4 regions of the Janthinobacterium sp. 78 genome follow, and region 4 is predicted to be linked to each of the others. Evidence: predicted binding sites of a transcription regulator. Region 4 holds the regulator's gene; each other region holds the start of a gene.

Region 1 (7,247 bases), 200 kb from region 4:
TGCGATTGTCATGACACCCAGGCTCCCCAGCTTGCTCAATGTGTTCATTGCGTCTCCTCTTTCTTCTCTGTTTTTAGTGTGCACACCAGTGATTGATGTACCTCAAGCTTTGGCAATAAGCGTGCCCAGCACTGCTCAGAGGGAGAAAGAGAAAAAGCGTCGTTAACGTGTGCAGCAGCGGATCAATTGCCACAGATAGTGTTCATTTTTTGACCGCAAGTATGCATAGTGGAGAGACTGGTAAACAAAAAACTGACGGCCTGGGCCGTCAGCAAAAAGAAAGCGCCCGGCGGACAGGGAGACACCCGTCCGAATGGCCCGGGCGTTTCACCCCGTTACTTCGATGCCAGTTTGAAGACCCACACGGAACCGCCCTGCTCCAGGAAGTTGACCTTCTTGGCCACTTCGCCACCCCACAGCGGTACCGCACCACCCCAGCCAGATACGACGGCCACATATTGCGTATCGCCATCCTGCCAGGTGACGGGCGGCGCCACGACGCCGGAACCCGTCTGGAATTTCCACAGTTCCTTGCCCGTCTTCGCGTCGACGGCTTTCAGGTAGCCTTCCGGCGTGCCGTAGAACACCAGATTGCCGGCCGTGCTCATCACGCCGCCCCACAGCGGCGCGTTGTTCTTGATTTCCCAGACGATCTTGCCCGTCTTCGGATCAATGGCGCGCATGGCGCCGATGTAGTCGTCAAACAAGGGTTTGATGGTAAAACCGGCACCGAGGAAAGCGCCACCCTTCTTGTAGCTGATCGGCTCGTTCCAGATGTCCATGCCCCATTCGTTCGCGGGAACGTAGAACAGCTTGGTTTGCGGCGAGTAGGCCATCGGCATCTGGTTTTTTGCACCGAGGAAAGCGGGCGCGGCAAACACGGTCGTGCCTTTCTTGCCCTCCTCTCCCTTGGTCGGGTCGCCTGGGCGGCCAGCGGCGATATAGTTCGGCCGTCCCGTTTTCAGGTCGATGCTGCTGGCCCAGGTGATTTTCTTCACAAACGGAAAGGCGTTCTGCAGCTTGCCGTTGGTGGCATCGATGACATAGAAGAAACCGTTGCGGTCGGCCTTGCCGCCGTAGCGCTTGCCATCCATGTCGAAGGTGACGAACTCGTTGGCGCCATCGAAATCCCAGGCATCGTTGGGCGTGTTTTGATACGCCCATTTGATCTGGCCTGTCTTGACGTCCAGCGCCACGGTGGACGAGGAATACAGGTTGTCGCCGGGACGCAAATGGCTGTTCCATGGCGCCGGGTTGCCGGTGCCGAAATAGGCCAGCTTGGTTTGCGGATCGTAGGTGCCGCCCATCCAGGTCGAGGCGCCGCCCGTTTTCCACAGGTCGCCCGGCCAGGTTTTGTTCACCGTTCCCGAGATGCCGTTGTCGATGGCCTTGCCATCCTTGTCGTAGCGGTGGCCCATATGGCCCTCTACCGTCGGACGGCTCCACACGAGGTCGCCCGTCATCGGGTTGCGCGCTTCGACCCGGCCGACGATGCCGAATTCGCCGCCCGACACACCCGTCAGCAGCAAGCCTTCGGCGATCAGCGGCGCGGCCGTCATCGAGTAGCCGGCCGCATAATCGTCGACCTTTTCCTTCCAGACGATCTTGCCCGTGTTCTGGTCCAGCGCCACCAAGTAGGCGTCGAGCGTGCCAAAAATCACCAGGTTGCCATACAGGGCGGCACCGCGGTTGACCACGTCGCAGCACGGCATGATGCCGTCCGGCAAGCGATGCTCATACTTCCACAGCTTGGCGCCCGTTTTCAAGTCGACGGCAAAGATGCGCGAGTACGATGCCGTGACGAACATCTTGCCGTTATGAATCAGCGGCTGCGATTCCTGGCCCCGCTGTTTTTCGCCGCCAAACGAGAACGACCAGGCCGGCACCAGCTTGGCCACGGTCTTGTCATTGATTTGCGTCAACGGCGAATAGCGCTGCCCCTGCGTGCCCATGCCAAACGACAGCACGCTGGCTGGATTCTTCGCCGTGTTGTCGAGCATGGCATTGGTGACATTGCCCACGTCGGCCGCCTGGGCCAACGAGGCCAAGGATGCCAACCCCAAACCGACGACGATCCCCATGATTTTTTTCTGCACAATCATCTCCCTCTGTTTTATTAGTATGTGTGTATCAGGTCTTGCGGTGCTCATGCGGCTGGGCATGCAACAGCGCGCACTCTTCATCGGTGAACAGGCGCGAGCGCGTCAGGAAGCGCTTGCCCGTGCCGTTGTCGAGTGAAAACATGCCGCCATTGCCATCGACCACATCGATAATCAACTGGGTATGCTCCCAGTACTCGAATTGCTCGAGTCCCATGTAAAACGGTGTGCCATTCAAGTTGCCGAGATAGATATCGGTATCGCTGACATCGAACTCGCCCAGCGCATAGCACATGGGCGCGCTGCCGTCGCAGCAGCCGCCCGACTGGAAAAACATCAGCGGGCCGTGACGCTGGCGCAACTTGTCCATCATTTCCAGCGCCGCATCGGTGGCGACCACCCGGGCAATTGCTGCACTCATGGCATCCCTTTCTGCGCGCCGCCCCCGGCTAAGGGCGCGGCGCCTGTTGCCGGTTTAGAAGAAGCCCAGGGCTTTCGGGCTATAGCTCACCAGCAAGTTCTTCGTTTGCTGGTAGTGGTCGAGCATCATCTTGTGGTTTTCGCGGCCGATACCCGATTGCTTGTAGCCACCGAATGCGGCGTGGGCTGGATACAGGTGGTAGCAATTGGTCCACACGCGGCCCGCCTGGATGGCGCGTCCCATGCGGAAGGCGCGCGAACCGTCACGCGTCCACAAGCCTGCACCCAGGCCGTACAAGGTATCGTTGGCAATCGCCAGCGCTTCGGCCTCATCCTTGAAGGTGGTCACGGAGACGACGGGCCCGAAAATCTCTTCCTGGAAGATGCGCATCTTGTTGTTGCCCTTGAACACCGTCGGACGCACGTAGTAGCCGCCCTCCAGGTCGCCTGCCTGCGTATGGCGCTCACCGCCGGCCAGCACTTCGGCGCCTTCCTGGCGGCCGATGTCGAGGTAGGACAGGATTTTTTCCAGCTGCTCCTGCGACGCCTGGGCGCCGATCATGGTGGACGAGTCGAGCGGATTGCCCTGCTTGATGGCGGCCACGCGCTTCAAGGCCCGTTCGATGAATTTCTCGTAAATCGATTCCTGGATCAGCACGCGCGATGGGCAAGTGCACACCTCGCCTTGATTCAGCGCAAACATGGTGAAGCCTTCCAGGCACTTGTCGAAATAATCATCGTCGGCATCCATCACGTCTTCAAAGAAGATGTTCGGCGACTTGCCGCCCAGCTCCAGGGTGACGGGAATCAGGTTTTGCGCCGCGTAACCCATGATCAAGCGGCCCGTGCCCGTTTCACCCGTGAAGGCGATCTTGGCGATGCGCTTGCTCGACGCCAGCGGCTTGCCCGCTTCCAGGCCGAAACCGTTGATGATGTTCAGCACGCCCGGTGGCAGCAAGTCGCCGATCAGTTCGATCAACACCATGATGGACGCCGGGGTTTGCTCGGCCGGTTTGAGGACCACGCAATTGCCGGCGGCCAGGGCTGGCGCCAGTTTCCACACGGCCATCAGAATCGGGAAATTCCACGGGATGATCTGGCCCACGACACCCAGCGGCTCATGGTAGTGATAGGCATAGGTTTCCGCGTCGATTTGCGCGACGGAACCTTCCTGCGCGCGGATGCAGCCGGCGAAGTAACGGAAATGGTCGATGGCCAGCGGAATGTCGGCATTCATCGTTTCACGGATCGGCTTGCCGTTGTCGATGGTTTCCGCCGTGGCGATCAGGCTCAGGTTCTGTTCGATGCGGTCGGCGATGCGATTCAGGATATTGGCGCGCTCGGCGGGTGAAGTCTTGCCCCAGGCATCCTTGGCGGCATGCGCGGCGTCCAGCGCCAGCTCGACGTCTTCCGCCGTGGAACGGGCGATTTCGCAAAACGGCAAGCCCGTGATGGGCGTGATGTTAGGAAAGTATTCACCTTTTACTGGTGCAACGAACTGACCGCCGATGTAATTGTCATAGCGTTGTTTGAAGGGATTGGCTACGCCCAGTTTGCTGATGTCTGCGAGATTCATGTCGTCCTCTATCGGGTTAATTAGAATGGAATTGCTTTAATTAAAATCAAACGTCCTGGTACAGATGGGGTGAGTACACGGAGTCTTCCGCAAATGCCGTGCCAGCTCACCATCCCACTACAAACTTAGCCGCTTTTCCCCCTGTTGCAAGGGCGTGGCGTCAAACCCGGCGCGCTTTTCAGCGCACGCCCCGGGCTTGAGCGGAGGGCGCGGCTCTGTTGGCGTTTTGAACAAGCGGCGCGGCCCCTGTTCCGATCCGTGCCAGCCTGGACGCCAGCCCGCATCGCGCCCCCTGCGCCGCTGCACAATGGAACAGGTGTACCAGACTGGAACACCTGCTCCTGTACCACTACCGTATCACCACGCCCCATGGCAATTCGCCCACGGCAATATCGGCCACCTTGCGCGCGCTGGCCGTATCGATGACGGAAACGCTGTTCGAGCGGCCATTGGCCACGTACAGCTTGCTGCCATCGGGCGTGATGGCCATATTCCACGGGCGCTTGCCGACGGGAATGGTGGCCGTGACCTGGTGGCTGGCCGTATCGATCACCATCACCGTGCCGTCCGTGCCGTTCGAGACATACACCTGCTTGCCGCCAGGATGGACGGCGATGCCGTTGGCATTCTTGCCAGCTGGAATGGTGGCAATCGCCTTGCGCGCGGCCATGTCGATCACATACACGGCGTTGACCAGTTCGCACGCCACGTAGGCGCGGCCGGAGTCCGGACTGAAACCGATGCCACGCGGACGCAGGCCCACGGCGATGGAAGCCACCTGGCGGCGTTGCGCCACATCAATGACATCGACTTGCTCGGCCTCTTCCGCACTGACCAGCAGCCAGCGCCCGTCCGGGCTGAACACGGCATGTTCCGGATTGCGTCCCTGCACCTTGATATCGGCAAGCAAGACGCCCGTCTGGCCATCGAGCAAGGCCACGCTATTGTTTTCCTCGACGGCCACGGCCACGTAATGACCGTCCTGCGTAGCGCTGACGCCTTCGGGCGACTTGCCCAGCGCCACCGTGCGCACGGGCGTGCCGGTCGCGTTATCGATCAGCAACAAGGCGCTGCTGGCGGCATCGGTGACAAACAATTGCCGCCCGGTGGGGTCGGCGGCAATGCCACGCGGCCGCTTGCCTGCCGCGATCTGGCGCACCACCTGGTCGGTCGCCGTGTCGATCACGCTCAAGGTGCCCGATTTTTCATTGGGGACATAGGCAAAAGGAGCGGCCTGGAGGGCGCTGCTGGCGAGTACAGGCAGCAGCCAGCACACCTGGCGCAAGCGTGAGAAGAAGTTGGGCATAATCACCTTTTCAATGGAAAAACACAGGAAAAGCGCGCGGTAGCGGCGCCTCTGACAATTGCTGTAAGCAAACGCCGTGCCACGGACACGCGTATAATTTCAGCCCACCAATGGAGACATGGCAGGCATATTGCTTGATACACCTACGCAGACCTGTACCGCTCACGCGCTCAAGCAGGCTTTTATTCACATTGGAGAACCCGCATGCAGCATCGTTTCCGCTTGAACACCATTGCCAGCCTGTTTGTCGCCGGCAGCGCCACCCTCGCCCCCCACGTTTTCGCCGCCGAGGCAGCTGACCCAGCCAACGGGCAACTCATGGATACGGTGGTCGTCAGCGGCAGCCGCATCGCCCACCCCAGCCAGGAAGTGCCGGCCTCGATCGACGTGGTCGACAGCGCCCGCATCCAGGATGGTCAAATCCGCGTCAATGCGTCGGAAGCGCTGGCCGCCGTGCCGGGCCTGGTTGTGCAGAACCGCCAGAACTACGCGCAAGACTTGCAGATCTCGTCGCGCGGCTTCGGCGCCCGCTCGGCCTTCGGCGTGCGCGGCGTCAAACTGATCAGCGACAGCATTCCTGCCAGCATGCCGGACGGCCAGGGCCAGGCCGCCACCTTCAACCTCGATACGGCCGAGCGCATCGAAGTGCTGCGCGGACCGTTTTCTGCCATCTATGGCAACCATTCTGGCGGTGTGATCCAGCTGTTTTCCAAGGATGGGCAAAATCCCCCGTCCGTCGAATTGAATGTAACGGGCGGCAGCTACGGCACCAGCAAGGTGGACCTGACGGCGCAGGGCCAGGCAGGCGGCATCGGCTACGTGCTCGACGGTTCGCGCTTCCGCACGGATGGCTTCCGCGACCACAGCGCCGCCACGCGCGAACAGGCGTTCGGCAAGATCACCGTCAAGCCCAATGCGGACAGCAAGCTGACCATCGTCGCCAACAGCCTGCACCAGGGCAACACGCAAGATCCGCTGGGCGCCACCTGGGCCACGTTTGCCCGCGACCCGCGCGCCGGCGAAATCGACACGACGGATACACAGAACCCGAAACGCACCCTGGCCGAGCGCTACAACACGCGCAAGAGCATCGACCACCAGCAGATCGGCGCCACCTATGAACAAGCGTTTGGCGATGACCGCCTGCATGTGATGGTGTATGGCGGCAACCGCGATGTCATCCAGTACCAGGCTTTCACCAAAGGTTTCCAGGCACCGGCCAGCCATTCGGGCGGCGTGGTCGACTTCCAGCGCCAGTTCTACGGCATCGATACCAACTGGCTGCACGTAAATCAATTGGCTGGCGGCAAGCTGAGCACTACCATCGGCATCGACTACGGCCGCTCGAGCGATGACCGCACCGGCTATGAAAACTTCATCGGCAATAGCTTTGGCGTAAAAGGCAAGCTGCGCCGCGACGAGCAGGATGTCGTCTCCAGCCTCGATCCGTATCTCCAGATGGAATGGCAAAGCGGACCGTGGCTGCTCAGCGCAGGTGTGCGCTACAGCAAGATGAAAGTGGCGGTCAACGACCACTTCCTCAGCAATGGCGACGACAGCGGCAGCCTGGAATTCAGCCACACGACACCGGTACTGGGCCTGCTGTATAAACTGACGCCGAACGTCAACGTCTACGCCAGCGCCGCGCGCGGCTTCGAAGCACCTACCTTGAATGAACTGTTTTACTCGGGCTTGGGCGGCGGCTTCAATTACCAACTGAAACCGGCCACCAGCACCAACCTGGAAGCGGGCGTCAAGGCCAGGATCAGCAACAACACGCAGGTGAACGCGGCCGTGTTCCAGATCAAGACGAATGACGAACTGGTAGTCGACAAGTCCAGCGGCG
Region 2 (7,247 bases), 3.5 Mb from region 4:
AGAAAGACCATGAAGTCGGGCAAGCTGCTGTGGTACTGGCCCTGGTCGCCGATGGCGCGCATCAGATACATGCCGTGCGCATAGGCGCCCAGCGCAAAGAACACGCCGTGGCCCAGCGACAGGATGCCCGTGTAGCCCCAGACGAGGTCCAGCGCCAGCGCGGCCAGTGCATAGCACATGAACTTGCCCACCAGCGCCACCGTGTAGGCGGACACGTGCAGCGCATGCCCTTCGGCAAACGCCAGGTTAAAAATCGGCAGCAGCGCCGCCAGCAGCGTGCATGCGGCAATGGCCAGCCAGACGGGCCGCGTAAACAGGCCCTGCTTTATCGGATAGGAGTTAGTCATTCGACGCTGCGTCCCTTCATGGCAAACAGGCCCTGCGGCCGGCGCTGGATGAAAATGATGATGAACACGAGAATGGCGATCTTCGCCAGCACGGCGCCCGCCACCGGTTCAAGAAATTTGTTGACTTCGCCCAGGCCCAGCGCGGCGATCACGGTGCCGGCCAGCTGGCCCACGCCGCCCAGCACCACCACCATGAAGGAGTCGACGATGTAGCTTTGGCCCAGGTCCGGCCCCACATTGCCCAGCTGCGACAGCGCCACGCCGCCCAGGCCCGCGATGCCGGAACCGAGGCCGAAGGTCAGCATGTCGACCTTGCCCGTGGCCACGCCCACGCAATCGGCCATGCGGCGGTTTTGCGTGACGGCCCGCACGAACAGGCCCAGCCGTGTCTTGTTCAGGATCAGCCACACGGCCACCACGACGATGACGGCGAAGACGATGATGGCCAGCCGGTTGTACGGCAGCACGAGGCCGCCCAGCACGGTCACGCCGCCCGACATCCAGGCCGGGTTCGCCACTTCCACGTTTTGCGCACCGAAGATCGTGCGCACCGTCTGCATCAGGATCAGGCTGATGCCCCAGGTGGCCAGCAGGGTTTCCAGCGGCCGCCCGTACAGCCAGCGAATCACCGTGCGTTCCAGCGCCACGCCCACCAGGCCGGCAACAAAAAAAGCGGCCGGCAGCGCGGCCAGCAGGTACGCCTCCTGCATGCCGGGCAGGTAGGTACGGAAAAACAGCTGGCACAGATAGGTCGTGTAAGCGCCTATCATCAGCAATTCGCCATGCGCCATGTTGATGATGCCCATCAAGCCGAAGGTGATGGCCAGGCCCAAGGCTGCCAGCAGCAGCACGCTGCCCAGGGAAATGCCGTAGAACACAGTGCCGGCCAATTCCATGCGCGACACTCGTCCCTTGATCTGGCGCATGGTCTCGATGGCGGCCAGCTGCACAGCTTCGTCGGGCTCCCCCCCTTTCTCCAGCATGGCTTGCAGCACGGGCAGCAGGCGCGCATCGCTGCTGCCCGCCAGGTCCTGCACGGCCTGCTTGCGCGTGGCGGCGTCCGGCGCATGCAGGTTGGCGCTGGCGATCAGCACTTGCAAGATCTGTTTGATGTCAGCATCGTTTTCCCGTGCCAGCGCCGTGCGAATCAGGGGGAGCTGCGCGGGATCGACCGCCTTTTGCAAGTCTTGCGCGGCCGCCAACCGGGCGCTGCGTTCCGGCGCCAGCAACTGCAAGCCCGACAAGGCGCCCGCCACGGCTGCGCGCAAGCGGTTGTTGACCATCACGCCATCGATGCCGTCGGGCACGGCACCCAGCTGACCCGTGGCCGGATCGTAGGCTTGCTCGCCGTCGACGACATACACCTTGCCATCGGGCGCGGCATACAAGGCGTCGTCCTGCAGCGCTTGCAGCACCTTGGCGGCCTCGGGCGTGGCCAGGGCGGCGATCCGGGCGACGGCAGCGACCCTGGCATCGGGGTCGTCGCCGGACAGCGGTTTCAGCAGGTCGGGAGGGATGGCGGCCTGTGCCAGCGGGGATAGCAACAGGTAAGCGAGGACGAGCAGTTTGGGGATGAACCTCATTGTAAGTTCCATGGAAAAACTGCACGGGGCGAACGTTTACCCCAAAGGCGAGGACTGGGGTCGGATGGGGACGCCTAGTCCCTCAGGGTCCGACCCCGGCATTTGCTGGTGGGTGAGAGCTCCTACAACTTCTGCTTGCCCTCATTACCCTTGATAAACGGGCTCCACGGCTGGGCGCGGATCGGTTCCTTGGTTTTCCACACGACATTGAATTGCCCATCGGCCTTGATCTCGCCGATCATCACGGGCTTGTGCAGGTGGTGGTTCGTCGCATCCATGGTCAAGGTGAAGCCCGATGGCGCCTTCACGCTCTGGCCGGCCATGGCGGCGATCACCTTGTCGGTGTCCGTCGACTTGGCTTTTTCCACGGCTTGCGCCCACATGTGAATGCCCACATAGGTCGCTTCCATGGGGTCGTTCGTCACCACCGAACCCGCGTTCGGCAGCTTTTGCGCCACCGCATACGTTTTCCACTGCTTGATGAAGGCTGTATTCACAGGGTTCTTGACGGATTCAAAGTAATTCCACGCCGCCAGGTGACCAAGCAAGGGTTTGGTATCGATGCCGCGCAGCTCTTCCTCGCCCACGGAAAACGCGACGACGGGCACATCCGTCGCTTTCAAGCCCGCATTGCCCAGTTCCTTGTAGAACGGCACGTTGGAATCGCCATTGATGGTGGAAATGACGGCCGTCTTGCCGCCCGTGGAAAACTTCTTGATATTGGCGACGATGGTTTGATAGTCGGCATGGCCAAATGGCGTGTAGACCTCGCTGATATCGCTATCCTTGACCCCTTTGCTTTTCAGGAAGGCGCGCAAGATCTTGTTGGTGGTGCGCGGATACACATAGTCCGTGCCCAGCAGTACGAAACGCCTGGCGCCGCCGCCATCCTTGCTCATCAGGTATTCCACCGCCGGGATCGCCTGCTGGTTCGGTGCGGCGCCCGTATAAAACACATTCTTTTCCAGCTCCTCGCCCTCGTATTGCACCGGGTAAAACAGCAGGCTGTTGAGTTCCTTGAAGACAGGTAAAACCGATTTGCGCGAGACAGACGTCCAGCAGCCAAACACCACGGCCACTTTATCCTGCGCCACCAGCTGGCGCGCTTTTTCCGCAAACAAAGGCCAGTTCGATGCGGGATCGACGACGACGGCTTCCAGCTTCTTGCCCAGCACGCCACCCTTGGCATTGATCTCGGCGATCGTCATCAAGGCCACGTCTTTCAGCGATGTTTCGGAAATGGCCATGGTGCCCGACAGGGAGTGCAAGATGCCCACCTTGATGGTGTCGGCGGCCAGGGCCGCCTGCATGGTGGTGGAGGTGGCCAGGGCGAATGCGCCGGCGGCGACCGCTTTCAGGATGATGCGTCGTGACATGGAGACTCCTGTGAATGGTTCGTGGGGGACGGTCTGGGCATACGATGTTGTTAAAGCAGAATGCATGCCAGCAGCACCAAGCGTCTGGCATGGTGCACGCGGCCAGCGCCGCACGAAAAAAAACCTGACTGCACAAGGACTGTGCAGGCAGGTTTCAAATTGCCGTAAAACGGTGCGCCGGACGCGGCTATCCTTGCGCTTTAATCCTTGCGCGGTGTACCTCTCAGGCGGCGCCAGCCCTTGCGTCCCAGCGGGAACAGCAGCACGAACGCGATCAGCCAGGGCAGGATATACGCCATGGCCGTGATGGCGTTGGCCACGCCTTCCGACAGGTTTTCCGTGAAATTGCCCAGCGCGCGCTTGACGGGACGCCAGAACGATTGCTTGCCTTCGGCGCTGATGGCCACGTTCAGCAAGTCCGTGTCGATGCGCTGCATCAATAGCGCATTGGCCGCCGTCGCCTGCTCCAGTTCCACTTGCACGGTGGCCAGTTCCTTGGTCACTTTGATGAGGGCGTCGACGTTCGCGCCCGAGCGTTTTTCCAGGTCCTGCAATTGCGCCTGATACTGCTTGAGCATCTCCAGGCGTTTCTTGCTGTCGAGCACGGGACGCCCCAGGTCTTCCACCTTGGTGCCCTGGCTAGTGACGTCGCCGCCGACTGCAACCAGCTCCACGAGCTTCTTGATGCCGGCCGGCTTGGCGCGCATGCTGATGCGCGCATGCACGTAGCGGCCGCCGTCAATGCTCGAATCGAGCAGCAGACAGCCGTTGTCCGTGTCGGCCTTGCAGGCGGCGACCACTCGTTCATACAGGGGCCGCACTTGCGCCTCATGCGTATCGACGTTGACATTGTGTTCATAGGCAAGAAACTCGCTGCCTTTTTCCTTGCCATCGAGACGCGCGGCGCTGGACTGGCCCGCGCTCTCGCCCTTGCTGCCGCAACCGGCCAGCAGCAACAGGCCGAGCACGCCAATATAGACTTTTTTCATGGTTTCTTTCTTTGGATTATTTGCTCAACGGAAGCATCTCGATATCGGGCAAATGCGCCGCCACGTCCTGCACGGTCGCGTAGCCGGTCAGCGCAGCTACCACCTGCGGCGATGGCAAGGCGCTGGTGGCACAGGCCCGCACGACTGCCGTTGGCGCGTACGGCAGGATAGTCGCTGTCGTTAGTCAGGCTACGCATGGCATCAAGGTCTGCCAAAAAGATAATGCGCGATTCTAGTCGAAACGGCACGAAATCGAGCGTTTCCTTGCGCAGGAACAAAGAAAATCCATGCGTCAGGCTGGCTGCGCCGGGGCCGGCGGCTTTGGCGGCGGCCCGGTAGCTGGTATCATGCGGGCAAACGCAGCCGGCCCGATATGTACGACGGGGCCGGCACCTGCACTACCCTGCGAAGCGGCCCCGCCACCGGGCGCGCCGCCGACGCCACCCTACAGATCAGAGAAACGAGTTCCTATGAGCACACCATCGTCCCACCCATCGTTCTGGCGCAGAGTCCCGCTGGCTTTTGGCGCCTTCTTCAGCACCCTGTCGGACGCCGCCTATGCGGCCCGCGTGGAAAAACTGTCCTTGCCCGAGGCGGCGCCGGTAGCTCCTACGCCTGCCCCCGTGCCAACGCCGGCCGCAGCGCCCGTCATGTTAAAAGAAGCCACGCCGGACGCCGCCCTGCAATTGCTGGCCCTGCTGCAACGCGAAGCACGCTTGATCGATTTCACACAGGAAAACCTGGGCAGCCATGCCGATGCCGACATCGGCGCGGCAGCCCGCGTGGTGCACGAAGGCTGCGCCAAGGTCATGCGCGAGTATTTCACCATCGAGGCCGTGCGCCAGGAAGCCGAAGGCAGCCGCATCGTGCTGCAGGAAGGTTTTGACAGCGCGCAAGTACGCCTGACGGGCAACGTCGTCGGCTCGGCGCCATTCACGGGCACCCTGAGCCATCGCGGCTGGCGCGCTTCGAGCGTGCGCCTGCCGAAACTGAGCGGGCAGCACGACGCCGCCATCCTGGCCCCGGCCGAGGTGGAACTGTGAGCGATCAAGCCAACAACACCCCGCGCTATGCCATCGGCATCGACCTGGGCACCACCCACAGCGCCCTGTCGTATGTGAACCTGGTCGAGAGCGACGGCGAAAAGTCCAGCCACGGCGTGCTGAAAGTGCCGCAGTTGTCGGCACCGGGCACGGTAGAAGAATTATCACTGCTGCCCTCGTTCGTGTATCTGCCGCACGCCGACGAAGTGGCGGCGGGCGACCTGGCCCTGCCCTGGGTCACCGAGGCAGCCGAAGCGCCGTTCGTCGTGGGCGAAATGGCCCGCAGCCGCGGCGCCACCACGCCGATTCGTCTGGTCTCGAGTGCGAAAAGCTGGCTGTGCCACCCTGGCGTGGACCGCCGCGCGGCGATTTTGCCGAACGACGCGCCGGCCGAAGTCGCGCGCATTTCACCGATCACGGCCGCCACGCGCTACCTGACGCACTTGCGCCAGGCCTGGGACAACGCCCACCCGCAAGCGCCGTTCGCGCAGCAGGAAATCACGGTGACGATACCCGCCTCGTTCGATCCGGCCGCGCGCGAGCTGACGATGGAAGCGGCGCAGGCGGCCGGTTACACCGCATTGACCCTGCTGGAAGAGCCACAAGCGGCCCTGTACAGCTGGATCCAGACCAGCGAAGGCCGCTGGCGCAAGGAAGTCAAGCCGGGCGACATCATTTTAGTGGTCGACGTGGGCGGCGGCACCAGCGACTTTTCGCTGATCGCCGTGCTCGAACGCGACGGCGTGCTGGAACCGCACCGCGTGGCCGTCGGTGAACACATCCTGCTCGGCGGCGACAATATGGACCTGGCGCTGGCCCACCTGGTGGCGCGCAAACTGGCCGCCAACGGCACGCAGCTCGACGCCTGGCAAATGCGCGCACTCACTTACGGCTGCCGCAGCGCCAAGGAAAGCCTGCTGGCCGACAGCGGCCTCGATGTGGCACCGATCGTCGTGCCGAGCCGCGGCTCGAAACTGATCGGCGGCTCCATCCGCACGGAACTGACGCGCGCGGAAGTGTCCACCTTCATTCTCGACGGCTTCTTCCCGCAAGTGGAAGCATCGAGCCGCCCTGCCGTGCGCACGCGCGCCGGCCTAACGCAACTGGGCTTGCCATATGCGCAGGACGCGGCCATCACGCGCCACCTGGCAGCGTTTTTGGGCCGGCAAGTGGCGGCGACCAGCGAACTGGAAGGCTTTGCGGGCCGCCAGTCGGCAGAGGCCAGCTTCTTGCACCCGACGGCCGTACTGTTCAACGGCGGCGTCTTCAAGTCCGACTTGCTGGTGCAGCGCATCATGGCCACCGTCAACGACTGGCTGTACCTGGAAGGCGCGGAACCGGCACGCATGCTGGCCGGGGCCGACCTGGACCTGGCCGTCGCGCGTGGCGCGGCCTACTACAGCTACGTGCGGCGCGGCCATGGCGTGCGCATCCGCGGCGGCACGGCCAGCGCCTTCTACGTCGCCATCGAATCGGCCATGCCGGCCATCCCCGGCATGGAACCGCCGATCCAGGCCCTGTGCGTGGCGCCGTTCGGCATGGAAGAAGGCAGCGAACTGGAACTGCCAGGCCAGCAATTCGGCCTGGTCGTCGGTGAACCCGTGCACTTCCGCTTCTTCGCCTCGTCCACGCGCCGCAACGACCAGATCGGCGACTTGCTCGACTTCTGGGGTCCCGATGAATTGCAGGAGCTGAGCGAAATCCAGGCGACGTTATCGGCCGAAGGCCGCTCGGCCGGCGACGTGGTGCAAGTGAAATTGCACGCACGCGTGACAGAAGCGGGCACGCTGGAACTGCTGGCCGTTTCCCCTGACGGCGCCGAGCGCTGGAAAGTGGAATTCGACGTGCGCGGCACGCCGCAGCAATAAACGTGGCTAGCGCTGTGGGCAAGCCGGCCTGGCTGGTCGGC
Region 3 (7,247 bases), 3.6 Mb from region 4:
GATGTATGCCGTGGTGAAATTTGCGCCGTGGGACTGGCTGATCGGCACGGGCACCTACATCGATGACATCAACCACAAGTTCTGGGCCCAGGCCGGCGTGCTGCTGGCCATCGGCGGCGCGCTGATGCTGGTGGTGGGCGCCCTGGCGGCGCTGATGCTGCGCCGTATCCTGGCCCAGCTCGGTGGTGAACCCGACTATGCAGCGGCCATCGTGGCGCAAATTGCCCAGGGCGATCTGACCACGCAGATCGATACGCGCCCCGGCGACACGTCGAGCTTGCTGATGGCGATCAAGGCCATGCGCGATAACCTGGCGCATCTGGTGAGCCAGGTGCGCAACGATGCCGATGCCATTTCCACGGCGTCCGGCGAGATCGCTTCCGGCAACCACGACCTGTCCGCGCGCACGGAGCAGCAGGCGGGATCGCTGGAAGAAACAGCCTCGACCATGGAAGAAATGACCTCGACCGTGCGCCAGAATGCGGACAATGCGCGCCAGGCCAACCAGCTGGCTATTTCTGCCTCGCAAGTGGCGACGCAGGCGGGCGGCGTGGTGAGCCAGGTGGTCGATACCATGGGCGCCATCAATGCCTCGTCGAAAAAGATCGGTGACATCATCGCCGTCATCGACGGCATCGCCTTCCAGACGAATATTTTGGCCTTGAATGCGGCCGTGGAAGCGGCGCGCGCGGGCGAGCAGGGGCGTGGCTTTGCCGTCGTCGCCAGCGAGGTGCGCAATCTGGCGCAGCGTTCGGCCGCCGCCGCCAAGGAGATCAAGCAATTGATCGATAGTTCCGCCGAGCAAGTGGGTGCCGGTGAAAAACTGGTGGCGCTGGCGGGCGAGACGATGGAGAAAGTCGTTTCCAGCGTGCAGCATGTGACCGATATCGTGGCCGAGATTTCCTCGGCCAGCGCGGAGCAGAGCGCCGGCATCGAGCAGATCAACCAGGCCATCGTCGAGATGGATAACATGACGCAGCAAAACTCGGCCCTGGTCGAGCAGGCTTCGGCGGCGGCGCAGGCCATGAACGAGCAGGCGGCCGGGCTGGCGCAGATCGTCAGCGTGTTCAAGGTCGATGCCGTGGCGCCGGCAGCGGCGGCGCTACAGCGCAGCGTGCCTGCGGCGCGACGCCTGGCGCGTTAAGCACTTTTTCTGTCATGCGGGGAACTTATCCCCGGCTCACCTGTCCAAACTTTTTCGTCCGCAAGGGACGCACAGAAGAGGTGAGCATGACAGACGGTTTTTCGTATCACGCGGCATTTGCCCGCAACCTGGGCTGGGTCACGCAGGCGGAGCAGGACAGCTTGCGCGGCAAGCGCGTGGCCATTGCCGGCATGGGCGGCGTGGGCGGCGTGCATTTGCTGACCCTGGCGCGGCTGGGCATTGGCGCTTTTCACATCGCCGATTTCGATACCTTCGATATCGCCAACTTCAACCGCCAGGCCGGCGCCATGGTCTCCACCCTGGGCCAGCCCAAGGTGGCCGTGCTGGCGCAGATGGCGAAGGATATCAATCCCGAACTGGAGATTAAACAATTTCCTGACGGCATACACGACAGCAACCTGGCGGAGTTTTTTGCCGGTGTCGACCTGTATGTGGACGGCCTGGATTTCTTTGCCTTTCCCGCGCGCCAGGCCACCTTCGCCACCTGCGCGCGCCTGGGCATCCCCGCCATCACGGCCGCCCCGCTGGGCATGGGCACGGCCGTGCTCAGCTTCATGCCCGGCGGCATGACGTTCGAAGAGTATTTCGGCTGGGGCGACTTGCCCGAAGAAGAAAAAGCCCTGCGCTTTCTCGTCGGGCTGGCGCCGGCCGGCTTGCACGGCCCCTACCTGGTCGACCCGTCGGCCATCAACCTGAAGGAGCGGCGCGGACCGTCGACCATCATGGGTTGCCAGCTGTGCGCGGGCGCGGCCGCCACCGAGGCGCTGAAAATACTATTGAAGCGCGGCAAGGTGATGGCCGCGCCGCACGGCATGCATTTCGACGCCTACCGCAACAAGCTCGTGCGTACCTGGCGTCCCGGCGGCAACCGTCATCCGCTGCAACGCCTGACGATGGCCATCATCAAGCGCCGGCGCGCGGCGCAGGGGGCGTAAATGGCGCAAGCACCGCAAATCGATCCTGTGCTGGAAAACATCCTCGACCAGGCGCGCTGGGCGCCCAGCGGCGACAATACGCAGCCGTGGCGCTTTGAAGTCGTGAACCCGCGCCATGTCGTCGTGCATGGCTTCGATACGCGCAGCCACTGCGTGTATGACCTCGACGGCCATCCCAGCCAGCTGTCGCTGGGCGCCTTGCTCGAAAGCATGGCGCTGGCCGCCAGCAGCCATGGTTTGTGCATGGAAGCGCGCCGGCGCGGCGGCTTGCCCGACACCTTGCCCACGTTTGACGTGCACTTTGTCGACAGCCCCGGCATGCTGCCCGACCCGCTGGCGGCCTTCCTGCCGCAGCGCAGCGTGCAGCGGCGACGGCTCAGCACGCGCCACCTGCGCGCCAGCGAAAAGGCGGCGCTGGCGGCCAGCTTGCCGCCCGGCTACAGCGTGCAGTGGTTCGAAGGCTGGCGCATGCGCCTGGCCTGCGCGCGCCTGATGTTCGACAATGCGAAGCTGCGCCTGACCATGCCCGAAGCGCACAAGGTGCACCGCGACGTCATCGAATGGGGCGCGCGTTTCAGCGCCGACCGCATCCCGGAACAGGCGCTCGGTGTCGACCCGATGACGGCGCGGCTGATGCGCTGGGTCATGCACAGCTGGCGCCGCGTGGATTTTTTCAATACCTGGCTGGGAGGCACCATTGCCCCGCGTCTGCAGATGGACTTGCTGCCGGGCCTGTATTGCGCCGCGCATTTCGTGCTGCTGGCCGAGGCGCCGCCGCGTCACATCGACGATTACGTGGCGGCGGGCAGGGCCATGCAGCGCTTCTGGCTGACGGCCACGCAGCTGGGCCTGCAGTTACAGCCGGAACTGACGCCGCTGATCTTCGCCCGTTATGTGCGCGAACGGCGGGCCTTTTCGCACACCGACGGCATGCTGGAACTGGCGCAGGAACTGGCGCTGCAATGCCAGGCCGTGCTGGGTGCGGTGGCGTTTGATCGGGCCGTGTTCCTTGGCCGCATCGGCGCCGGCCCGGCGGCCCAGGCGCGCTCCTTGCGCCGGCCGTTGCAAGACTTGCTGGTGGCGCCGGTCAACGGGAGGACGCTTGCGTGAGCGGCATGGGCTTGCCGCTTGCCGCAGCGAAAGAGCCGCTGAGGACATCAGCGGCTCTTGGACTGGATGATCGCATGTCAAGCCTGGCGTTGCCCGCGTTGCTGGCGGCGCGCAGTCATGCCCAGGCCAAACAGGCCGATACCGAGCAGGGCGATGGTGCCTGGTTCAGGTACAGCGGCCTGGAATAATTCCAGGCCGCCACCGTCGGCCATCGCGACGAAACTGTCGGTCAGGCTGCCGCCGATGAAGCTGTTGGTATTCCCGCTGAGGGACTCCAGCGGGAAAAACGGGTTGGGGTTGACGAAGAACAACTGTCCTTGCGGCGTCAATGTGGCGTTCAGCAAGGCCTTGAAGTCGCCCTGGGCCAGGCCGGCGAAAATGTGTGCTTCGCCCACGTCGAGCGTGTAGGTCACGATCGCATAGTCATCCCCGGAGACGCCACCCACATTCACCGGCGAGCCTGCGACGTTACTGACCGACAGTGCCGTGTCCTGGTTGGGGTCGATGTACAAGGTCATGGTCAGGGTTTGAAAGGTAGCGAAGATCCCGCCAGCCAGCGTATCGGACTGGCCGGTGATGGAAAACAGGCCATAGATGCCATAGCCATTCAGGGCGTTCAGTTGCGATGGAACGCTGCCGCCAGTGGGACTGCCGAAAGCGGCCTTGCTCAGAAAGCCTGTTTGAGTGAAAGGATCGTTGCCACCACCCAAACCGCCAACGATGGTTTGTTCGACGCGCGCGTGATATTCAAAGCTGATGCGGTCGGCCACCACCAGATTGGCTGCGGCACCGGGGACGGAACCTTCATTGACGGTAAACAAAGGACCAGCGAATGCGGGAGCACTGATCAGCGCGGCGCCGATGGTGGCCGCGGAGAGAGCGAGACGCAGAAACGAGGACAGCGTTTTCATGGCATTTCCTTCAGCGTGAGGGTTGATCGGACCAGGTCACTGTGGCGGCTGCCTCAGATAACCTCATACGCCCTTGAAGCAGAATTCGTACCATGTAATATTTGTATTTAAATTCAACAGCTTATAAAAACAGGGATGGCGTTTTTCGTGCTTGTGTAAAAAAAATCGACGTTTTACCCGGCCGATGGCGCGGCTCGCGGGCGCCAGTCTTTCCTGTCATCGGCTAGAGTGGGCCAAAGGAGGTCACCATGCAACTACCATCCCGTCATGCCCCGCTGCGTGCGCACAGCACGCCTGAACCGGATATCCCGCCGCCGCCCGAAGGCGATCCGCTGACGCCGCCGCCGGAAAAGCCGCCGCACACGGACCCCGTGCCCGTCGAGGAACCGACCCCACCGCCGCCGCCCGTCAGGATGGGTTGACCAAGTCGTCGCGCACCTGAGTGCACCTGAGCGGCGATGCCACTGCCGCGCGCTGTTTATTTCTGGTCGGAAATGAATTGTGCGGGCGGCGGAGTCGCCACGCCAATTAAACAACAAAAATGCCAATAAACATTGCCGAGTGGATACAAATCAAGCGCTAACTGCTGTGTGTCATGTGGCCGTCACGATTCTGTTCTTATAATGAGACATCATAAAAATTCTTGTACAGGAGACCATCATGGGCAATTCCTTGCATAACAAAATCTACCTGGGCCGGCGCCCAGTGATCACTGGCAAAAACCTCGCAGCGCTGGCGCTGGCGGGCGCCGTCGCTGGCTGCGGCCTGGCGTGGCTGCTGCTGCGCAGCTACAAATAAGCGCGCTTCACGCACATTTTCAGTACGCCATCCGTGGGGTGGGCGGCGACTGAATCACGTTGCCTGTTGCCGATGCGCAGCGGGGCGCGTACCATGGGGGCCGAACACCTGGCCTTTTATGGAAAAGTAATGAAGAACGAGAAATTAACAACCGATGAATATGACGCGCTGGAGCAAGTTGCACGCGGCATCAAGACCGAGCGCCCCAGTGCTTGCGTTGCCCGCAATGCCAAGCGCCTGTCCGGCCTGAAGCTGCTCAGCTATGCACGCGATGGCCGTTTGTCCATCACCGAGAAAGCCCAGCAGCTGCTGTTCCTGCGCCGCTGCATCATGGGGCTGCGCGCCGTCGCCGCCGATCCGCTGACCAGGCTGGAGTCGGACGTGGCCTATTTCCTGGGCAAGAAAGCCCACATCGTGGCGCGCGCCGAAGGCGAGGGGCACGACATTTCCGACAAGGGCCGCGACTCGCTGGCCGACATCGACACCCTGGGCCTGTAGAGCCTATCCCGGCAGAAGACGCTCCCTACCAGGATAGACTCTGCGCTTTGCCACCGGCCCCTGGGGCCGGTTTTCATATCCCCACTCTTTTTCTTATTTCCCCCTTGGAGAACACTTTGGATAGCGCGATGAACTGGTCGGCCCACGAACTGACGATGACGGTCCTGATGACGCCCGATATGGCCAACTTTTCCGGCAACGTGCACGGCGGCACCATCCTGAAATACCTCGACAGCGTCGCCTACGCCTGCGCCAGCCGCTATTCGGGCAGCTATGTGGTGACCTTGTCGGTGGATCAGGTGATGTTCCTGCAGCCTATCCACGTGGGTGAGCTGGTGACGTTCCTCGCCTCGATCAATTACACGGGCACGACCTCGATGGAAGTGGGCATCCGCGTGGTGACGGAAAACATCCAGCAGCGCCTGGTGCGCCACGCCAACAGCTGCTATTTCACGATGGTGGCCGTGGATGCCAACCGCAAGCCCGTGGCCGTGCCGCCGCTGGTGCTGGAAACGCCGGAGCAGCAGGTGCGCTTCGAGCAAGCCAAGCTGCGCAAGCTGTCGCGCCAGAAGGTGTCGAAGAAATAAATGCAGCGGACATGAAAAAACGGCCACCAGAGCGATCTGGTGGCCGTTTTTTTATTGCCTGCCGCCTGCTGGCGGCATGGCGCCGTGATTAACGGTCGCCGTAGCTGCGGCGTGCGCCGTCGGTGCTGCGCGGGTTGGAACCCTTGTAGCCGCCGCCGGTGCTAGGTGCGCCGTCTTTGCGTGGTGCGCCTGGCTTGCTGAACGTGCGTTGCGCTGGCTTCGCGCCGCCACGGTTGTCGCCTGGTTTCCAGCCGCCTGGACGGGCGCTCGAACGTGGTGCCGACGCCGTTTTCTTAGGCTCGAAACCTTCGATGACATTGACCGGGATCAATTGCTTGGTGAAGCGTTCGATGCGCTTGACGTTCATGCCTTCAGCGTGGTTCACCAGCGAGATGGCCAGGCCATTGCGGCCAGCGCGGCCGGTACGGCCGATGCGGTGGACGTAGTCTTCCGGGAACTTCGGCAGATCGTAGTTGAACACGTGGGTGATCGTCGGTACGTCGATACCGCGGGCGGCAACGTCGGTGGCGACCAGTACTTTGACCTGGCCGCGGCGCATGCCGTCCAGGGTGCGGTTACGCGCGCCCTGATGCATGTCGCCGTGCAAGGCGGCAGCGGAGAAACCGGCGATGTTCAGACGGTCGGCGATGGTGTCGGCGTCACGCTTGGTGGCGGTAAACACAACAGCCTGGTCCAGGGTTTCGTCACGCAGCAGGTGGTCCAGCAGGCGATTCTTGTGCGACAGATCGTCGACGAAGTGCACGCGCTGGGTGATGTTTTCATGCTTGTTCGACGAACCGGCGATCTGGATGACCAGTGGGTTTTTCGTGATGCGGCGGGCCATGTTGCCAACCACGCCGTCCAGCGTTGCCGAGAACAGCATGGTTTGACGGCCTTCTGGCGTCGCGTCCACGATTTTTTCGATGTCGTCGATGAAACCCATGTCCAGCATGCGGTCGGCTTCGTCCAGCACCAGGATTTCCAGTTGCGAGAAGTCGATCTTGCCCGAATCCATGTGGTCGATCAGACGACCAGGGGTGGCGACCAGAATCTCAGGATTCTTGGCCAGCAATTGCATCTGTTTAGGGTAAGGCATGCCACCCAGGATCGACACAGCCTTGATGCGGCGGATGCCGGTACTGTACTTGTCGGTGTTGGTGGTCACTTGCAGGGCCAGTTCGCGCGTTGGCGTCAGCACCAGCATTTTTGGCTGGGCAGCCTTGAAGCGTGGACGCTCGCCGCG
Region 4 (7,247 bases):
GCCGATGAACAAGAGCAGAATGAGGACAACCAGGGCCTTGCCGCCCGCCCAGGCCAGGGTTTCGGCCAGATTGTCGGAATCGCGCGTGAGGGCGGGGATCAGGATCAGCAGGGGCACCACGGCCAGGTCCTGGAACAGCAAAATGCCGATGATCTTGCGGCCGTGTTCGCTTTCCAGTTCCAGCCGTTCCGTGAGCATTTTCGAAACGATGGCCGTCGACGACATGGCCAGCGCGCCACCCAGGGCGAACGCGGCTTGCCAGCTCAGGTGGAGGTAGGCGGACAGGTAGCGTCCGACGAACCAGCCGAAGACGACGGTGGCGATGATGGTGGTGACCACCTGCGCCATGCCAAGGCCGAAGACGATGCGCCGCATGGCGAGGAACTTGGGCAGAGAAAATTCCAGCCCGATGGAAAACATCAGGAAGACGACGCCGAACTCGGCCAGGGTGTGGCTGGCCTCGTTTTCCGCCGCCAGGCCCAGCGCATGGGGGCCGATGACGATGCCGACGGCCAGGTAGCCCAGCATGGGCGGCAGATGCAACATTCTGAAAGCGACCACGCCCAGCACGGCGCTGCCGAGTAACATCAGGGTCAGTTCAAGCGAGGAAAACATGGGTTGCCCGGTACGGTCAATGGAAATCGTTGTTTGTTGTGACTGGCAAGTTTTTTGCTTTCCTAATTCGTTTATACTTTGGGCATGAGTGTAACCCATGAAAAAACAATGCTGAAAGCTTTTGATCGAATTGACATGCAAGCGACGACCGAGCGCGCCGTCGCGCTGGCCCGCACCACCTTGCAGATCGAGTCCGACGCCATCGTTGCGCTGCACGCGCGCCTGGCCACGGACGACAGCGTGGGCCGCGCCGTGGCGATGTTGCTGCAATGCAAGGGGCGTGTCGTCGTCTCCGGCATCGGCAAGTCCGGCCATATCGCGCGCAAGATTGCCGCCACCCTCGCTTCCACCGGCACGCCGGCCCTGTTCGTGCATCCGGCCGAAGCGGCCCATGGCGACCTGGGCATGGTCACCTCGGACGATGCGTTTATTGCCATATCGTACTCCGGCGAATCGTCGGAACTGATGGCCATCATGCCCGTCGTCAAGCGTATGGGTGGCGTGCTCATTTCCATGACGGGCAAGCCGAACTCCAGCCTGGCGCAATTGGCTGACGTGCACCTGGATATTTCTGTTGAGAAAGAAGCCTGTCCGCTGAACCTGGCGCCGACGGCCAGCACCACCGTCACCCTGGCCCTGGGCGATGCGATCGCCGTGGCTTTGCTCGACTTGCGCGGCTTCAAGGAAGAAGATTTCGCCCGCTCGCACCCGGGCGGCGCCCTGGGCCGCCGCCTGCTCACGCATGTGCATGACGTCATGCGCAGCGGCGAACGGGTACCGAAGGTGCCCGTGGACGCTTCCTTGCTGCAGGCGCTGGAAGAAATGACGAAGAAGGGCATGGGCATGACGGCCGTCGTCGATGCGGATGAGCGCCCCGTGGGCGTGTTTACCGATGGCGACTTGCGCCGCATGTTCGAGCGTGTGCAGGATTTCACGCAAGTGGCGATCCGCGACGTCATGCATGCGCAGCCGCGCAGCATCGCGCCCGAACGCCTGGCCGTCGATGCCGTGGCCGTGATGGAGCAGTTCCGCATCAACCAGATGCTGGTCGTCGATGCCGACGGCAAGCTGGTAGGCGCGCTGCATATCCATGATCTGACGCAAGCGAAGGTGATCTGATGGAGAGCGTAGCGGACAACCTGGCGCGCGCGGCCAAAGTCAAACTGATGATCTTTGACGTCGATGGCGTGCTCACCGACGGCAGCCTGCATTTCGGCCCCGATGGCGAGATGATGAAAACGTTTAATGTGTATGATGGCCTGGGCATCAAGCTGCTGCAGGAATCGGGCGTGCAGACGGCCATCATCAGCGCACGCCGCTCGGCCATCACGGCGCGCCGCGCGCAAGACCTGGGCATTACCCATGTGCACCAGGGCGGTCACGACAAGCTGACGCCGTTTCGCGAACTGCTGGCGCTGACGGGCTTGACGGAAGAGCAATGCGGCTATATCGGCGACGATGTCATCGATGCGCCCATCCTGCGCCGCGTGGGCTTTGCCGTCAGCGTGCCGGGCGGGCGTCCGGAAGCGCTGGACTTGGCGCACCATGTGACGCAGGCCGGCGGCGGTCGTGGCGCGGTGCGCGAGATCTGCGAATTCCTGCTGCGCGCGCAGGATAACTATGCGCGCGTCATGGCGCCATTCCTGGAGTGAGGCGCATCGCCTTGCCGCCAGTCAGATTTGAAAGAGTGAAAGCCTATGCGTAAGCCAGGAGGCGCCCATCGCTGGCGCATGATTTTTACCGTGCTTGGGGCCGTCGTCTTTGCGCTGGGCAGCTTCTGGCTGCTGGAAGTGATGAACAAGAATGCCCAGGACATCACGGCCAGCAAGCATCTGGATGAGCCAGACTATTTCATCACCAATTTCAGCCTGGTGCGCATGGACTTGACGGGTAAACCCAGCTATATCGTGTCGGGCACCAAGCTCACGCATTATCCGCTCGATGATTCCTCCGATATCGACCAGCCTTTCGTGCGCAAGCTCACGCCAGGCATGCCGCCGATGAACATGAATGCGGAACTGGCGCATATCGACCAGGGCAATACCCGGCTGCAACTGCACCGCAATGTCGTGATCGACCGCGTGGCCAGTCCGAAGGCGCAGAACCTGACAGTCAAGACGGAAGCGCTGACGGTATTCCCGGATGAAGAAAGAATGGAAACGGACGTGCCTGTCGATATCCTGACGGGCGCCTCGCGCATCAATGGCATCGGCATGAAGGCCAATAACGCCACCGGCGTGGTGGAAGTGTCGAATGCGCTGCGCATGGTCCTCCCGCCGAAACCGCGCCCGGCTGCGGCGGCAAAATGACAGAATGAAACAAGGAAACCATACTATGAAGAATATCTTGCTGTTGACCGTATTTTCTCTGGCCATGATGGGCGTGGCGCATGCCGAGAAGGCCGATTCCGAGAAGGAAGCCGTCATCACGGCACGTAGCGGCCACGTCGATGACGTCAAGCAGGTGCGTACCCTGACGGGCGACGTCGTGCTGGTGAAAGGGACTCTGACCATGAAGGCGGGCCGGGCCCTGATCACGGAAGACCCGCAAGGCTACCAGTTCATCACCTTCTGGGCCGATCCCGGCAAGCTGGCCACCTTCCGCCAGAAGCGCGATGGCGCGGGTGACCTGTGGGTGGAAGGCGAGGCGGAGCGCGTGGAATACGATAACAAGACGGAAGTGGTGAAACTGTTTTCCAAGGCCAAGCTGACGCGCCTGGAAGGCACGAAAGTGACCGACGTGGCCAACGGCGCCTTCATCTCGTATGACAGCCGCAAGGAAGTATTCAAAATGGAAAATTCCGACAGCGGCACCAGCACCCCCGATGGCGGCAGCGTGCGCATGGTGATCCAGCCGAAGCCCAAGGCGCCGGCCACGCCCGCACCAGGAAAGAACTAATGGACAATACACGTTGCGGCAGCACCCTGATCGTTCGCGGGCTGCAAAAAACCTATGGCAAGCGGCAAGTCGTGCATGATGTATCGCTGCAAGTCGAATGCGGCGAAGTGGTGGGATTGCTGGGCCCGAACGGCGCCGGCAAGACCACCTCGTTCTACATGATCGTCGGCCTGGTGCCGTCGGACGGCGGCAGCATCGATATCAGCGGCGTGGACATTTCCCGCCTGCCGATCCACCGCCGCGCGCAGATGGGCCTGTCGTATCTGCCGCAGGAAGCGTCCGTCTTCCGCAAGCTGACGGTGGAAGACAATATCCGCGCCGTGCTGGAAATCCAGACCGTCGAAGGCCGTCCTTTGAAGAAGGCCGAGATCGAGGAGCGCCTGGATAAATTGCTGGCTGACTTGCAGATTGAAAAGTTGCGCGAGAACCAGGCGCTGTCGCTGTCGGGCGGCGAGCGACGCCGCGTGGAAATCGCCCGCGCGCTGGCTACCGACCCGCGTTTCGTGCTGCTCGACGAACCGTTCGCCGGTGTCGACCCGATTGCCGTGATCGAGATCCAGCGCATCGTGCGCTTCTTGAAGGAGCGCAATATCGGCGTGCTGATCACCGACCATAATGTGCGCGAGACGCTGGGTATCTGCGACCGTGCCTACATCATCAACCAGGGCTCGGTGCTGGCGTCGGGACGCCCCGACGACATCATCGCGAACGAGTCGGTACGCCGGGTCTACCTGGGCGAACACTTCCGCATGTGAGCCAATGAAACAATCATTGCAGCTGCGCACTTCGCAGCACCTGGCACTGACGCCGCAGTTGCAGCAATCGATACGCCTGTTGCAATTGTCTACCCTGGAATTGCACCAGGAACTCGAGCAACTGCTGACGGACAATCCCTTGCTCGAGCGCCTCGACGATCCGCTCGACCATTCGCTGCGCCTGCTGTCCGACGGAGCCCTGAGTTCCACGGCCGCGCCGGCCGAAGCGCCGCCCCAGCCGCCAGGCCAGGATGCGCCTGCGGCGCCGGCCGAAGCGGAGACCTTTGACGGCGAGGCGAGCGACAGCCCGGCCGCCGCAGACGGTGGCGACAGCGACTGGAGCGAGGCGAGCCGGGGCAAGGCGCCCGATGACGAAGATTCGCGTCCGCAATTGGAGGCCCATCACTGCACCCTGCGCGAGCACCTGATGGAGCAGATGCGCGTGACGGTGCTCGAGTTGCGCGACCGCGCGCTGGTCGAGCTGATCATCGACGCGCTCGACGACAATGGCTACCTGGAAGAGTCGCTCGACGACATCCTGGCGCGCCTGCCGGAAGAGCTGGAAATCGACGCCGACGAGATGCGCACGGCCTTGTCCCTGTTGCAAAGTTTCGATCCGCCCGGCGTGGGTGCGCGCAATGCATCCGAATGCCTGGCGCTGCAAATCAAGCGTTTGCCGCACGTCGCCATGGTGACGCGGCGCATGGCCCTCGTCATCGTGGAAAAGCATCTGGCCTGGTTTGCCCAGCGCGATTTCAACAAGCTGAAAAAAGCCCTCGATTGCGACGAGGAAGACTTGCGTGAAGCGCAAACGGTGATTCGCCAGTGCAATCCGCATCCGGGCGCCGTGTTCGCCTCGGACGTGTCCGATTACGTGGTGCCCGACGTCGTCGTCAAGCGCGCGCGCAATGGCTGGCAAGTCACCCTGAACAACGACGTCATGCCGCGCCTGCGCGTCAACGCCATGTACGCCAACTTGCTCAAGCAGGGCAAGGGCGAGGGCGCCATGGGCGCACAGTTGCAGGAAGCCAAGTGGCTGATCAAGAATATGCGCCAGCGCTTCGACACGATCCTGCGCGTGGCACAGGCGATAGTAGAAAGACAAAAGAACTTTTTCTCGCATGGGGCCGTTGCCATGCGCCCCCTTGTGCTCCGTGAAATAGCTGATACACTGGGTTTACACGAGAGTACTATCTCGCGGGTAACAACTCAAAAGTACATGCTGACCCCGCACGGCATGTTCGAGTTGAAATATTTCTTTGGTAGCCACGTCGCCACCGAAGCGGGGGGCGAAGCATCATCGACGGCGATACGGGCATTGATCGTGCAACTGACAGGAGCAGAAGACCCTAAAAATCCTTTATCCGACAGTAAGATTGCGGACATGCTGGGGGAACAAGGCATGGTGATTGCGCGACGTACTGTTGCCAAATACCGGGAAGCGTTGAAAATTCCGCCAGTGAGCCTGCGTAAGTGTTTGTAAGTTTTTTTCGGTTCCTCTGCGGGCCGGATAGGATGGACCGCACGAACCCGATCATCTTTAGGAGTGTGTATGAATCTCACCATCAGCGGACATCATCTCGAAGTGACACCAGCCATCCGTGAATACGTACAAACGAAGCTGGAGCGCGTGAAACGTCATTTCGATCAAGTTATCGATATCGCCGTGATTCTGACCGTGGATAACCTCAAAGAGAAAGAAAAACGTCAAAAGGCCGAAGTCAACCTGCGTCTGAGTGGCAAAACTGTCTATGTGGAAAGCCTGGCGCATGACCTGTATGCCGCAATCGATATCCTGATCGACAAGCTGGACAGGCAAGTGATGAAATACAAAACCAAAGTGCAAGGGCACGGTAAAGAGGCGATCAAGCATCTGCCAGACAACTCGGAAGAAGAATTAGCCGCCGTCTAAACGGCCTGCGACTTTCAACCGGTTGTGATCAACTAAGGGCGCACATTGCGCCCTTTTTTGCGCCCCTGCCTGTCGAGCGCAATGTTGCCCGTGCAGGCGCTAGAATGTGCCTACTCTCACTTCTTTCATTTTCCCATGAGCGACTTCGTCCAGACCTCCATCCGCAACCGTACCGGGCACATCGTGCTCGACCGTCCGAAAGCCTTCAATTCCCTGTCGCTGGAGATGGTGCGGGCCCTGAGTGCCGTCTTGCTGGCCTGGCGCGACGATCCGCAGGTGGACGCCGTCGTGATCCGTTCCAGCAGCGAAAAAGCCCTGTGCGCCGGCGGCGATATCCGTTTCTTTTACGATGCGGGCCTGGCTACGCCGCAAGGCGGCAGTGCATTGCTGGAAGATTTCTTTACAGAAGAATACGCCTTAAATCATGTCATTCATTTCTACCCGAAACCGTATATCGCCGTGATGGATGGCGTGGTCATGGGCGGCGGCATGGGCGTGGCGCAAGCCGGGCCCGGCAACCGCCTGCGCATCGTCACGGGCCGCACGCGCATGGCCATGCCGGAAGTCAATATCGGCTTGTTCCCGGACGTGGGCGGCAGTTATTTTCTGTCCCGCCTGGCCGGCCAGCTGGGCCTGTACCTGGGCTTGACGGGCTTGACGATCAACGCGGCCGATGCCCTGTACACGGGGCTGGCCGATGTCTACCTGCCCGAGGCGCAGATGGGGGCGCTGCTGGCCCTGTTCGAATCGACGCCGGGCGAGGCCTTGCCGGTGGCCATCAAGGCGCTGGCCGCGCCGTTCCAGGCCGAGGCGGGGGCTTCTGCTTTGGCCACCGCGCGCACGGCGCTGGACCGCCACTTCGGCGCCCCTTCCGTGGCCGCCATCATGGCCTCGCTGGCGCAGGACGACAGCGCGTTCGCAGGCAAGGCCCTGGCGGCCATGCGTTTGCGTTCACCGCTGATGATGTCGGTGACCCTCGAATTGCTGCAGCGCGGTGCCCACCTGGGTGTGGCCGACTGCCTGCGCCTGGAGCGCAGCGTGGTGCGCCACAATTTCGCGCATGGCGA

The links. Region 4 encodes sigma-54, which starts transcription at its own class of promoters, with help from an activator protein. Its sites were predicted from a motif close to TGGCANGNAANCTGCTTT; they were not measured.
Region 1: the regulator sigma-54 is predicted to act here: its motif matches at 4,182-4,199, upstream of adh (aldehyde dehydrogenase).
Region 2: the regulator sigma-54 is predicted to act here: its motif matches at 3,359-3,376, upstream of urtA (urea ABC transporter substrate-binding protein).
Region 3: the regulator sigma-54 is predicted to act here: its motif matches at 4,197-4,214, upstream of pepA (flocculation-associated PEP-CTERM protein PepA).

Annotation. Positions count from the first base shown of each region.
Region 1 covers NZ_QENT01000001.1:1,047,790-1,055,036, reverse strand. Annotated here, with positions in the region: gene C8C92_RS04615 (porin) at 1-48, opposite strand, end outside; gene C8C92_RS04610 (methanol/ethanol family PQQ-dependent dehydrogenase) at 336-2,102, opposite strand; gene C8C92_RS04605 (DUF779 domain-containing protein) at 2,131-2,520, opposite strand; gene adh (aldehyde dehydrogenase) at 2,575-4,095, opposite strand; gene C8C92_RS04595 (beta-propeller fold lactonase family protein) at 4,445-5,401, opposite strand; gene C8C92_RS04590 (TonB-dependent receptor) at 5,606-7,247, shown strand, end outside.
Region 2 covers NZ_QENT01000001.1:4,390,126-4,397,372, forward strand. Annotated here, with positions in the region: gene urtC (urea ABC transporter permease subunit UrtC) at 1-347, opposite strand, end outside; gene urtB (urea ABC transporter permease subunit UrtB) at 344-1,930, opposite strand; gene urtA (urea ABC transporter substrate-binding protein) at 2,053-3,306, opposite strand; gene C8C92_RS19255 (DUF4349 domain-containing protein) at 3,507-4,295, opposite strand; gene C8C92_RS27320 (hypothetical protein) at 4,292-4,573, opposite strand; gene C8C92_RS19260 (DUF2760 domain-containing protein) at 4,766-5,338, shown strand; gene C8C92_RS19265 (Hsp70 family protein) at 5,335-7,206, shown strand; gene C8C92_RS19270 (Hsp70 family protein) at 7,209-7,247, shown strand, end outside.
Region 3 covers NZ_QENT01000001.1:4,477,064-4,484,310, reverse strand. Annotated here, with positions in the region: gene C8C92_RS19710 (methyl-accepting chemotaxis protein) at 1-1,144, shown strand, start outside; gene C8C92_RS19705 (ThiF family adenylyltransferase) at 1,231-2,100, shown strand; gene C8C92_RS19700 (nitroreductase family protein) at 2,101-3,210, shown strand; gene pepA (flocculation-associated PEP-CTERM protein PepA) at 3,288-4,121, opposite strand; gene C8C92_RS27575 (hypothetical protein) at 4,370-4,543, shown strand; gene C8C92_RS27570 (hypothetical protein) at 4,782-4,919, shown strand; gene C8C92_RS19690 (hypothetical protein) at 5,049-5,417, shown strand; gene C8C92_RS19685 (acyl-CoA thioesterase) at 5,546-6,004, shown strand; gene C8C92_RS19680 (DEAD/DEAH box helicase) at 6,093-7,247, opposite strand, start outside.
Region 4 covers NZ_QENT01000001.1:846,670-853,916, forward strand. Annotated here, with positions in the region: gene C8C92_RS03695 (monovalent cation:proton antiporter family protein) at 1-615, opposite strand, end outside; gene C8C92_RS03700 (KpsF/GutQ family sugar-phosphate isomerase) at 724-1,734, shown strand; gene C8C92_RS03705 (HAD hydrolase family protein) at 1,734-2,267, shown strand; gene lptC (LPS export ABC transporter periplasmic protein LptC) at 2,313-2,924, shown strand; gene lptA (lipopolysaccharide transport periplasmic protein LptA) at 2,950-3,513, shown strand; gene lptB (LPS export ABC transporter ATP-binding protein) at 3,513-4,268, shown strand; gene C8C92_RS03725 (RNA polymerase factor sigma-54) at 4,273-5,751, shown strand; gene raiA (ribosome-associated translation inhibitor RaiA) at 5,821-6,180, shown strand; gene C8C92_RS03735 (enoyl-CoA hydratase/isomerase family protein) at 6,316-7,247, shown strand, end outside.